2 linked regions of the Enteractinococcus fodinae genome follow. Each later gene encodes a partner of the first gene's protein in a complex. Links are inferred from orthologs where the notes say so. Each region holds a gene or a part of one and is shown in the gene's direction. Other genes may lie near its edges.

Region 1 (7,068 bases):
CCCGCACACCCCGGCCAATGCGATCCCACGTGAGATCCACGAAGCGATCTGGGAAGATCAGGTGCACTTGTTACACATCGGGGTCGAGACCGGGCGCATCATCACCACCGAACCCGAACACCGCCCGGGAATCCCGCTGGCCGAAGCATTTCCAGCACACGCCAATTACGTATATCAACGCCAGGGGCAGCAGTGTTTGGTGTGTGGCAAAGACGCGATCGTCGTCGAGCCGTTAGAAGCGCGCAAACTGTACTGGTGTACAGCGTGTCAGGGTGGCTAAACATTTCATAAAACCTTCTGGCACCACCCAAACTGTGGTTTAGTTGATGTCGTGCATGTCATAAATTTACTTGATACGGGTCTCAAAACGTACACCGCGATGGATCAGTTGCAACGCCAACTCCACGCGGAGATTGCTACCGGCCAGCACCCCAATGCGTGTCTAGTTTTCGAAGCGGAATCAACGTATACGGCCGGACGTCACACCCAGGCCCACGACATTATCGATGACACGCTACCGATTATCGAAACCGATCGAGCCGGGTCAATTACCTGGCACGGGCCCGGACAGCTGGTGTGCTACCCACTGGTGAAATTGGCCGCCCCGGTGGATGTCATCAAATACATTCGCGCCGTCGAAGGCGCCGTGCTAGACACGCTGCAACATACTTTCAATCTTGACGTGCACCGCATCGATGGGCGCGCCGGCGTGTGGATCGGTAACCGCAAGATCTCGGCCATTGGGCTGAAAATTTCGCAAGAGGCCACCCTGCATGGCATCTCGCTGAACGTCAACACCGACCCCGAGGTCGCATTCGCCGGGGTCATTCCGTGCGGTATTACCGATGCGACCGTGACCTCCATGGCCGCCGAGGGCGTCGACACCACCCTGGGTGCCGTCGTTGACCCGCTCATCGCCGCGCTAGCGAACAGACTTGAACCACTATTGGCACCAACACTGAGTGAAGGAGACGTCCATGTCTACCATCCCGCAGGCTGAAGGTCGCAAATTACTGCGCATTGAAGCCCGCAACGCCCAGGTCCCGCGCGAGCCACGACCCGAATGGCTCAAGACGCGTGCGACCGTGGGGCCGGAGTATAAGAACCTGAAATCTCAGGTGGCCAAGACTTCACTCAATACCGTATGTGCCGAGGCGAACTGCCCCAATATTTATGAATGCTGGGAAGACCGCGAAGCGTCGTTTCTCATCGGTGGGGCCGTGTGCACCCGCCGGTGCGGGTTCTGTGACATTGCCACCGGCAAGCCCGATGAGTACGACACCGAAGAGCCCTACCGGGTAGCAGAGTCCGTGGATGAGCTCGACCTGAACTACGTCACCGTGACCGGTGTGGCCCGCGATGACCTAGAAGACGGCGCTTCTTGGCTGTATGCCGAAACGGCTCGTGCGATCCATCAGCGCACCCCACACACCGGAGTGGAACTCTTGGTCGATGACTTCCGGGGCGGAGATGCTGCTCTACAGAAGATCTTCGACGCCAAGCCGGAAGTCTTTGCGCACAACCTCGAAACCGTGCCGCGGCTGATGAAGATCATTCGCCCGGCCTTCCGGTATGAGAAATCCCTGGCCGCGATCTCCAAAGCCCGCGATGCCGGACTGGTCACCAAATCCAACCTGATCTTAGGGATGGGGGAGACCACCGAAGAGATCGAAGACACCATCTTGGATCTCATCAATGCCGGCACACATATCATCACCATCACCCAGTACCTGCGCCCCTCACCGCTGCATCACCCGGTGGACCGCTGGGTCAAACCCGCAGAGTTCTTGCGCCTGCGTGATTACGCCTACGAACACGGTGCCGCCGCGGTGATGTCGGGGCCGCTGGTGCGCTCGTCCTATCGGTCAGGCAAACTCTACGTCGAGGCCATGCGGTTCTTGGGTCGGGAAATTCCCGAGCAGTTCCAGCATCTTGCCGACAACGCTGACATTCCAGCACGACAAGAAGCCGAGTCCGTCAGCGCGCGATTCACCGATACCGACGACGCCGCTGATATCCCCGCCGCATCCTTGACCTAAACTCCTCACAAACCATTGCAGCGCCTGCCCACGACGGGGAGGCGCTGCTGTGTTTGGAGAGCGGGTGGGCGGTCGGTTAGATGCCGTTGCTGCCGCCGCGCGAAAACTTCGACATCAGATCGTTGAGGTCGGATTCGGTCAGGGTGGCATCGCGCTCGATCCACGACTTATAGACCACTCGGATCATGTTTAACTCCGGCGACAGGGTGGTATCCACCCAATCATCAGCCTTGTACGTCACAACCTCTTCGGGAGTCACCACATCGACGGTCCCTTTATCGGGGTAGTGGTGGATAGCCTGAATAACCGCGACCGATTGGCCACCACGATAGATCAGTGTTTGTCCGACGTTGCGATGATCCAGTGTCTTTGCTTCAAACATTCGTTTTGTGTCCTTGAGTTTTCATGAAGTTCTGTGACGCTTGGCCTCATGTGGTCTCTGGCTGCGCCAGCGTTAATCCTAGGTGATGCAGTGCACGAAATGAACGTTCAACCGAGCGATCGGTGTGAATTGGCTGTGAACCCACTGGCAAGTCTGATCTGTCAGGACGCGACGATCCGATAGGCCTGATCGGATTTTGCAGGATCGACCGATACGCGTTATAGTTATGTTCGTTGCTCACGTAGCACGCGGATGTAGCTCAATGGTAGAGCCTCTGCCTTCCAAGCAGATAGTGCGAGTTCGATTCTCGTCATCCGCTCGAAGCTCTGATTCTTGCTCAGGTAGAATCAGAGCTTTTTTCGTCTCGAAAACCATGGCATCCTATAGCGCGGGTGTCTCTCACCGTCATACCGCACAGATTCTCTGGGTGGCTTATGCCGTGAGTACTAGCGCGCTAGACTATGGGTAAGGTCACGTTTTGAAGCGAGATCGTTGCAATACCGCCACGATGACAAAAGTTTTCAAAATACGCTCACTTCGATTTGGACTTTCGGAAATCTTTGTCATATAGTTATCTCTCGGCGCCATGGTGCGAGCCGCTAGAGGGTAAGACCGGATGGCGGATATTCCAGCAGGTCACTGACCTGATCGCGGGACGTAGCTCAGCTTGGTAGAGCGCGCGCTTTGGGAGCGTGAGGTCGCAGGTTCAAATCCTGTCGTCCCGACTGCATGGTGCTGTCGGAAGCATATGATGTAATTCGGCAAGTACCGAAACCATAGAAATTCCGATTAGAATCCAGGAGTCCTACGTGGTCCAATCCACCGTTGAAAACCTCGCCCCAACACGGGTAAAGCTCGAGGTAGAGGTCTCATATGAAGAACTCAAACCGCGTATCGATGCTACTTATAAATCTCTCGCAGACCAGATTCAGGTTCCTGGCTTCCGTAAGGGCAAAGTTCCGCCACGTTTGATCGACCAGCGGGTCGGTCGCGGTTTCGTCATTGAAAACGCTGTCAACGACAACCTTGACTCGTTCTTCCAAGAAGCGCTTCGTGAAAACGAACTCTCCCCACTGACTCGCCCAGAAGTCGATGTCACTTCTGTGCCAGGCAATGATGGAGAAGAAGAAGCCCCACTGAAGTTCAACACTGAATTCGACATTCGCCCCACTGTTGAACTGCCAGATTACAAAGGTCTGGAAGTCACCGTGGAGCCAGTCACTGTCACCGAAGAGCAAGAACAAAAAGTTCTTGACGAACTCCGTGAGCGCTTCGCCACGCTTGTTGATGTCGATCGTCCCGCAGAAAAGGGCGACAACGTCACCATCGCGCTGACCGCAACCGTTGACGACGAAGAAGTCGACAACGCCGAGGGCCTGTCATACGAAGTCGGATCTGGCACAATGCTCGATGGTCTCGATGAGGCTCTTGAAGGCCTTTCAGCCGGCGAAGATGCGATCTTCGAAACCACGCTTGCAGGCGGCGACCACTCCGGTGAGACCGCAACAGTCAAAGTTGTGCTGGAAGCCGTTAAAGAACGCGAACTGCCAGAAGCCGATGATGATTTCGCCCAGCTGGCTTCCGAGTTCGACACCATTGAAGAGCTCAAAGAGGACCTGAAGACTCAGGCCGCTGAAGAAGCGAAAACCGAACAAGGTGTTGAGGCTCGCGAAAAGGCGCTTGAAGAACTGCTGAAACTGGTCGAAGTTCCTGTGCCAGAGAGCATGCTTGCCGAACAGGTCGAGCAGCACTTCACTTCGCAAGGGCATACCGAAGGCGATGAACACGACACGCCAGAACACCGCGAAGAGGTGGAACAGAACTTCCGTGAAGCATTCGTCAACGAGGTAATCCTTGACGCTATCGCTGACGAAGAAGAAATCCAGGTCGAACAGAACGAGCTGATTGAGTACATCCTCAGCTCCGCATCACAGTACGGCATGGATCCAAACCAGTTTGCTCAGATGCTCGACCAAGCCGGCCAGGTCCCCATGATCATGGGCGAAGTCCGTCGTCGCAAAGCCCTGGCAGCTGTGCTCGAAGAAGCCAAGGTTGTCGATACCGAAGGTAACGAGGTCGACCTGTCGTTCTTCCTGAATCCAGAGGGTGCAGAAGAAGCCGAAGAGTCCGAAACAGAAACTGACGATGAAAAGAACGACTAAGTTCTGATCACACGCGAAGGTCCGCTCCTACACTAGGGGGTGGACCTTGGCTGTTTAAGATCACGGCCAACAGCGAAAACAGTGAGTCAACCCTGCTCAAGTTCTGTTTCGCACAGTAATGTCAGTGAAGACAAATAATTTTGCTAACCCAAACACGCCAGTGAAGGAAGGTAGGACGTCGTGACTGAATCGTCCAACGCACCACGAATGGCTTCGATCGAGCCAGCCAGCCGTGAAGACTACATCTACAACCGTTTGCTCAAAGAGCGCATCATTTGGCTTGGCTCAGAAGTACGGGATGACAACGCAAATGTGATCGCCTCACAGATGCTGCTGCTCAGCGCCGAAGACCCTGAAGCCGACATCTTCCTCTACATCAACTCTCCAGGTGGCTCCGTCACCGCGGGTATGGCCATTTACGACACCATGCAGCTCATTCCAAACGATGTTGTAACGGTTGCCATGGGCTTGGCCGCGTCGATGGGGCAGTTCCTGCTGTCCTCGGGCACCCCGGGCAAACGCTATGCCACCCCCCACGCCCGCATTCTGATGCACCAGCCATCGGGCGGTATTGGTGGTACCGAGTCTGATATTCGTATCCAGGCACAGCTGATCATGCACATGAAACAGGTCATGTCTGAACTCACCGCCGAACAGACCGGCCAGCCACTTGAGCGCATCCTCGAAGATAACGCCCGTGACAAGTGGTTCACTGCTGAAGAAGGTTTGGAATACGGCTTCTTCGACCACATCGCCTCCGGTACCGCCACGATGGTCGGTGGCGGCGGCCTCGACCGAGAATAGCCGGCAGCCCAGTCGCGTAACCGGAAACGATTTTTCTTCAGGAGACTTTAATGAATTTCGAAATGCCACAGGGCACCCCGGCAACCCCGATGCCTTCCAACCGCTACATCCTACCCCAGTTCGAGGAACGTACCCCGTACGGCTTCAAACGTCAGGACCCCTATGCACGTCTGTTCGAAGACCGCATCATCTTCTTGGGCACCCAGGTCGATGACGCCTCGGCCGATGACGTCATGGCCCAGCTGCTCGTATTGGAAGCCATGGACTCCGATCGGGATATCACCCTGTACATCAACTCGCCTGGTGGGTCCTTCACCGCGATGACTGCGATTTATGACACCATGCAGTTCATTCGCCCCGAGGTCCAAACAGTTGCCCTCGGACAGGCCGCCTCAGCTGCTGCTGTACTTCTAGCAGCCGGTGCACCAGGCAAACGTCTGGCCCTGCCAAACGCCCGCGTGCTGATTCACCAGCCATCGATGGGTGGGGACCGCGGTACGGCAACTGACTTGCAGATTCACGCTGATGAGTTGCTTCGTATCCGTACCTGGATGGAAGAGACCCTGGCGGATCACACCAACAAGACCGCGGATCAGGTGCGTGAGGATATTGATCGCGATAAGTTCCTGTCAGCCGCACAGGCCAAAGAGTACGGTCTGGTCGATGAAGTCCTCGAGTCGCGGAAGAAGACCGACTAAGAGTGTTTGATCAATGGCGCCCTACCACAGCGTGGGGCGCCATTGTTTACTTAAGGCAAATACACAGGATGATCATAGACAATAACCTTATCCACGCCTGAGAGCAATGTTCCCGGGAATAGACTCCGAACCAATTATGCTGAACTAGTCAGGTTCATAAGGAGAAGAAATGGCTCGAATCGGAGAATCGGCAGATCTGCTGAAGTGCTCCTTCTGCGGTAAAACGCAAAAACAGGTGCGAAAGCTCATCGCAGGCCCAGGGGTCTATATTTGCGACGAATGCATCGAACTGTGTAACGAAATCATTGAAGAAGAGCTGGCCGAGGTCACCGAGAGCAGCGAGTTCACTCTCCCCACTCCGCAGGAGATTTACTCCCATCTTGATGAATACGTCATTGGTCAAGAGCACGCCAAGGCAGCTCTTTCGGTGGCTGTGTATAACCACTACAAGCGTGTTCATGCACAAGACAACATTAAATCTTCGATGCGGGAAGCCTTTGGCACCGACGTTGACTTTTCTCACCTCGAAGACGTTGAAATCGGCAAGTCCAACATTATGCTCGTGGGCCCCACCGGTTCTGGCAAGACCTACTTGGCCCAGACCCTGGCGCGGAAACTTGATGTCCCATTCATCGTCGCCGACGCCACCTCACTCACCGAGGCTGGATACGTTGGTGAAGACGTCGAGAACATCCTGCTCAAACTCATCCAAGCCGCTGACAACGATGTGTCCAAAGCCGAGCGTGGCATTATCTACATCGATGAGATCGACAAAATTTCGCGGAAATCAGAGAACCCTTCGATCACGCGCGACGTTTCTGGTGAAGGTGTCCAACAGTCGCTGCTGAAAATCCTGGAAGGTACCGTAGCATCCGTGCCACCACAAGGTGGACGCAAACATCCACACCAGGAATTCCTCGAACTGGATACTTCGAACATCTTGTTCATTGTCGCTGGTGCGTTTGCCGGTCTTGATGACATTA
Region 2 (4,789 bases), 570 kb from region 1 along the record:
CACCGGTGAAGCGTATTTTCTCGAGATGAACCCGCGCTTGGGTCGACACCATTACTATCTCACCGTGGCTGGGGCGAATCCGGCCGAGTACTTGCATCGCGAATTCGTTGAAAAATCAGCGCATCCCGCACCGTTCACCACCCAAGGCCCGGCGGTCTCGACGACTATCCCGCTCAAGCTCGCCCACCAGTACGCTTCGGCCGAACAACAGCAGCTGTTGGATGAAGCAAAACGTGCCCGGCGTATTGGATGGCCACTGCAGTATTCCAAGGATCGCAACCTGAAACGAGACCTCTATCAGCGCTATCGTTTGACCAAAGCTGCAGGCGAAGTCCAACACACGCCCGGCACCATGAACGCATGATGGGAGCACAATCCCACATCGCGCGCTGAATTGTTGCAATAGTGTCGAACCTGGTACACTAGGAACGATTGATTCAAAGTGGCAGTAGGACTCTGTCCGGGTTGCGGGGAACTTGCGCAACAAATGCCACCTTTTTGCACGTCTAAAGTGAAAATCTACTGGACGTCGAAAAAAGACCAAGCTTTCTTTCGATTCGAAGCACTTTCGAGAGCTCTCGGACCGTTCGAAAGAAGATGAGATTATACGGAGAGTATTTTGCCAACAATTCAGCAGTTGGTCCGTAAGGGCCGCACACCAAAGCCAAAACGTGTTGGCGCGCCAGCTCTAGACTCGCGCCCAATGCGTCGTGGCGTGTGCACACGTGTGTACACGACCACCCCAAAGAAACCGAACTCCGCGCTGCGTAAAGTCGCACGTGTCCGCCTGGCCGGTGGTATCGAAGTTACCGCTTACATTCCAGGTGAAGGCCACAACCTCCAGGAGCACTCCATCGTGCTCGTTCGTGGCGGTGGCGTGAAAGACCTTCCAGGTGTCCGCTACAAGATTGTCCGCGGTGCTCTGGATACCCAGGGCGTCAAAGACCGTCGTCAGGCTCGTAGCCGTTATGGTGCCAAGAAGGAGAAGAACTAACACATGCCACGTAAAGGACCTGCGCCTAAGCGCCCACTGGTAGTTGACCCTGTTTACGGTTCATCCTTGGTCACCCAGTTGATTAACAAAGTTTTGGTCGATGGTAAAAAATCGACTGCTGAACGTATCGTCTACGGTGCCCTGAACGGTACCCGCGAAAAAGGCGGCGACGACCCAGTAGCCACGCTGAAAAAGGCACTGGATAACGTTCGTCCCGCACTCGAAGTCCGCTCACGCCGTGTTGGTGGCGCAACATACCAGGTGCCCGTAGAGGTCAAGCCTGGTCGCGCAACCGCTCTGGCGCTGCGTTGGCTAGTGACTTTCTCAAAAGCACGCCGCGAAAAGTCGATGACTGAGCGTCTGACAAACGAGATTCTGGATGCTTCCAACGGACTGGGTGCAGCTGTGAAACGTCGTGAGGACGTCCACAAGATGGCTGAAGCTAACAAGGCGTTTGCCCACTACCGCTGGTAAACCACACACCTACTCAGTACTCAATCCGAGCCGTTGCCTCAACCAGGAGTCTGTGGCTCACGGAAACAGGCAACAACCAAGGGAGAACCTGTGGCACAACAAGAAGTGCTTACCGACCTCACAAAAGTTCGTAACATCGGCATCATGGCTCACATTGACGCCGGTAAAACTACTACAACCGAGCGCATCCTGTTTTACACCGGTGTGAACCACAAACTGGGCGAAACCCACGACGGTGCTTCCACCACCGACTGGATGGACCAGGAAAAAGAACGCGGTATTACCATTACCTCCGCAGCTGTCACCAGCTTCTGGGAAGGTAACCAGATCAACGTGATCGATACCCCAGGGCACGTTGACTTCACTGTTGAAGTTGAGCGCTCCCTGCGCGTTCTCGACGGTGCGGTTGCGGTCTTCGACGCCAAAGAAGGCGTAGAGCCACAGTCCGAGACTGTCTGGCGTCAGGCCGATAAATACGGCGTACCGCGTATCTGCTTCATCAACAAGATGGATAAGCTTGGTGCAGACTTCTACTACACCGTAGAGACCATCAAGTCACGTCTCGGTGCTAAGCCACTGGTCATGCAGCTTCCAATCGGTGCTGAAAATGAGTTCATCGGCGTTGTTGACCTGGTCACGATGAAAGCCTTCGTCTGGCCAGAAGATGCCAAAGGTGACACCGCCCTTGGTGCAAGCTACGACATTCAGGACATCCCAGCAGAACTGCAGGAACGTGCTGAAGAGTACCGCAACGAACTCATCGAATCCGTAGCCGAATCATCGGAAGAACTGATGATGAAGTACCTGGACGACGGTGAGCTCACCAACGAAGAGATCATGGCCGGTGTACGCGCCCTGACCGTAGCCGACGAAGCCTACCCAGTCTTCTGTGGCTCGGCCTTCAAGAACCGCGGTGTTCAGCCGATCATCGACGCTGTCGTTGACTACTTGCCATCCCCACTGGATGTCGAATCGGTGAGCGGTGTGTCCGTGAAGGATCCAGAGGAAGTGCTGACTCGCAAGCCAAGCTTGAACGAGCCATTCTCCGCGCTGGCCTTCAAGATCGCTGCGCACCCATTCTTCGGTACGCTGACCTACATTCGCGTGTACTCCGGCAAGATCAAATCCGGCGACCAGATCCTGAATGCGACCAAGCAGAAACAGGAACGCATCTCCCGGTTGTTCCAGATGCACGCCAACAAGGAAAACCCTGTTGACGAAGCACAGGCAGGCCACATTTACGCCGTCGTGGGCCTCAAAGACACCACCACCGGTGACAGCCTGTCAGCTAAAGATGCGCCGATCATTCTGGAATCCATGGAATTCCCAGAACCAGTGATCTCGGTAGCCATCGAGCCGAACTCCAAGGGTGACCAGGAAAAACTGTCGACCGCTATTCAGCGCCTGTCGGCAGAAGATCCAACCTTCACTGTTTCCCAGAACGAAGAAACCGGTCAGACCGAAATCGGCGGTATGGGCGAACTGCACCTCGACGTACTCGTCGACCGCATGAAGCGCGAATTCAAGGTGGAAGCCACCGTGGGTAAACCACAGGTTTCCTACCGCGAAACCATTCGCCGCAAGGTCGAATCCGTCGACTACACCCACAAGAAACAGACCGGTGGTTCCGGCCAGTTCGCGAAGGTCGTCGTGACCTTCGAGCCACTGGATACCGAAGATGGCGAAACCTACGAATTCAAGAATGCCGTAACCGGTGGCCGTATTCCACGTGAATACATCCCATCAGTTGACCAAGGTATGCAAGAAGCCATGCAGTTCGGTGTGCTTGCCGGATACCCAATGGTTGGCGTCAAAGCCACGCTCGAAGACGGCGCCTACCACGATGTAGACTCATCGGAAATGGCGTTCAAACTGGCTGGCTCCCAGGTATTCAAGGAAGGCATCAAGCGCGCCAAGCCGGTTCTGCTAGAACCAATCATGGCCGTTGAAGTGCGTACCCCTGAAGAATACATGGGTGACGTCATTGGTGACCTGAACTCGCGCCGCGGTACCATCGAATCGATGGAAGACGCAGCCGGTGTCAAGGTCGTCAAGGCGCACGTCCCACTGTCGGAAATGTTTGGTTACATCGGTGACCTTCGCTCCCGCACCCAGGGTCGTGCCGTCTACACCATGACCTTCCACTCGTACGGCGAGGTACCAGCTGCAGTTTCTGAAGAAATTATTCAGAAACACTCCGGCCAATAATTTAGACTTATTAGCTGGCTAGATTTATGGGGTGGGCTTGGTTCGCCAGGCCCACCACCAGCCAAATAGCGTGTCACCCCGAACACGGTATTTGGTTCAGGACTAGGGTCCGGTCCGCATTGGCGGCCGAGGTTGTTTAGCAATCCACGGACCGGTCCTAACCACCGGGGAAACTAGTAAAAACAACATCTGACGTAGACTGGACCAAAGTCAGACCGCCACAAGCGGCTGCATGTCCTTCTCCAGTCGAACAGTTCTAGGAGGAATCTGTGTCGAAGGCAAAGTTCGAGCGGACAAAGCCGCACATCAACATCGGTACCATCGGTCACGTTGACCATGGTAAAACCACCCTCACCGCTGCGATCTCAAAGGTACTTGCCGATAAGTACCCTGAGTACAACGAACAGCGCGACTACGCCGACATCGACGGTGCACCTGAAGAGCGCCAGCGCGGTATTACCATTAACGTCTCGCACGTTGAATACGAAACCGAAAAGCGTCACTACGCCCACGTTGACGCCCCAGGTCACGCTGACTACATCAAGAACATGATCACCGGTGCCGCCCAGATGGACGGCGCGATCCTCGTTGTAGCTGCTACTGACGGCCCAATGGCTCAGACCCGCGAACACGTTCTGCTGGCCAAGCAGGTTGGCGTACCTTCGCTGCTGGTTGCACTGAACAAATCCGACATGGTCGACGATGAAGACCTGCTGGAACTGGTCGAAATGGAAGTTCGCGAACTTCTCTCCTCCCAGGACTTCGACGGTGACGACGCACCAGTCATCCGCGTATCCGCTCTCAAAGCTATCGAAGGCGACGAGAAGTGGGTCAAGGCTGTTGAAGACCTCATGGACGCAGTCGACGAGTACATCCCAGAACCAACTCGTGACCGTGACAAGCCATTCCTGATGCCGATCGAAGACGTGTTCACCATTACCGGTCGCGGTACTGTTGTCACCGGTCGTGCAGAACGCGGTACCCTCGCTATCAACTCTGAAGTTGAAATCGTTGGTATCAAGGAATCCCAGAAGACCACCGTTACCGGTATCGAGATGTTCCACAAGCAGCTCGACGAAGCCTGGGCAGGCGAAAACTGTGGTCTGCTGCTTC

The links. The genes of interacting proteins can lie anywhere in the genome.
Region 2: the proteins of tig (region 1) and rpsG are in contact, whole or in part, in a crystal structure (PDB 3GTY), measured with the Thermotoga maritima proteins. The link is inferred for Enteractinococcus fodinae from one-to-one orthologs. Residues at the interface, in WP_004081061.1 of Thermotoga maritima: Glu122, Val124, Val129, Leu130, Tyr133, Glu188, Gly259, Ile262, Tyr263, Glu266, Ser270, Glu273, Gln274, Glu277, Arg308, Gln311, Ile312, Ser315, Tyr316, Glu325, Arg329, Arg336, Leu363, Phe366, Trp367, Arg373, Leu377, Arg381, Leu384, Glu387; in WP_004081843.1 of Thermotoga maritima: Lys34, Lys52, Lys55, Glu59, Arg62, Gln63, Glu66, Asn67, Lys69, Val71, Arg95, Ala109, Lys110, Lys111, Gly112, Arg113, Pro114, Glu117, Glu121, Ile124, Ala125, Tyr127, Asn128, Asn129, Thr130, Gly131, Lys135, Asp139, Arg142, Met143.

Annotation. Positions count from the first base shown.
Region 1 is NZ_JAVDYJ010000001.1:1,321,231-1,328,298, forward strand. What follows is about bases 2,453-5,406. They hold tig (trigger factor), read left to right. Parts: upstream 2,453-3,230; coding sequence 3,231-4,583; downstream 4,584-5,406. Other genes in these bases: J2S62_RS06265 (ATP-dependent Clp protease proteolytic subunit), read left to right, coding at 4,791-5,387. Outside these bases: J2S62_RS06230 (Fpg/Nei family DNA glycosylase), read left to right, coding at 1-280; lipoyl(octanoyl) transferase LipB, read left to right, coding at 332-1,000; J2S62_RS06240 (lipoyl synthase), read left to right, coding at 978-2,039; J2S62_RS06245 (hypothetical protein), read right to left, coding at 2,116-2,421; J2S62_RS06270 (ATP-dependent Clp protease proteolytic subunit), read left to right, coding at 5,438-6,085; ATP-dependent Clp protease ATP-binding subunit ClpX, read left to right, coding at 6,255-7,068. UniProt on the Bacillus subtilis protein: Involved in protein export. Acts as a chaperone by maintaining the newly synthesized protein in an open conformation. Functions as a peptidyl-prolyl cis-trans isomerase.
Region 2 is NZ_JAVDYJ010000001.1:755,499-760,287, forward strand. What follows is about bases 1-2,732. They hold rpsG (30S ribosomal protein S7), read left to right. Parts: upstream 1-997; coding sequence 998-1,468; downstream 1,469-2,732. Other genes in these bases: J2S62_RS03540 (carboxylate--amine ligase), read left to right, coding at 1-364; rpsL (30S ribosomal protein S12), read left to right, coding at 620-994; fusA (elongation factor G), read left to right, coding at 1,613-2,732. In the rest of the region: more of fusA, read left to right, coding at 2,733-3,676; tuf (elongation factor Tu), read left to right, coding at 3,946-4,789.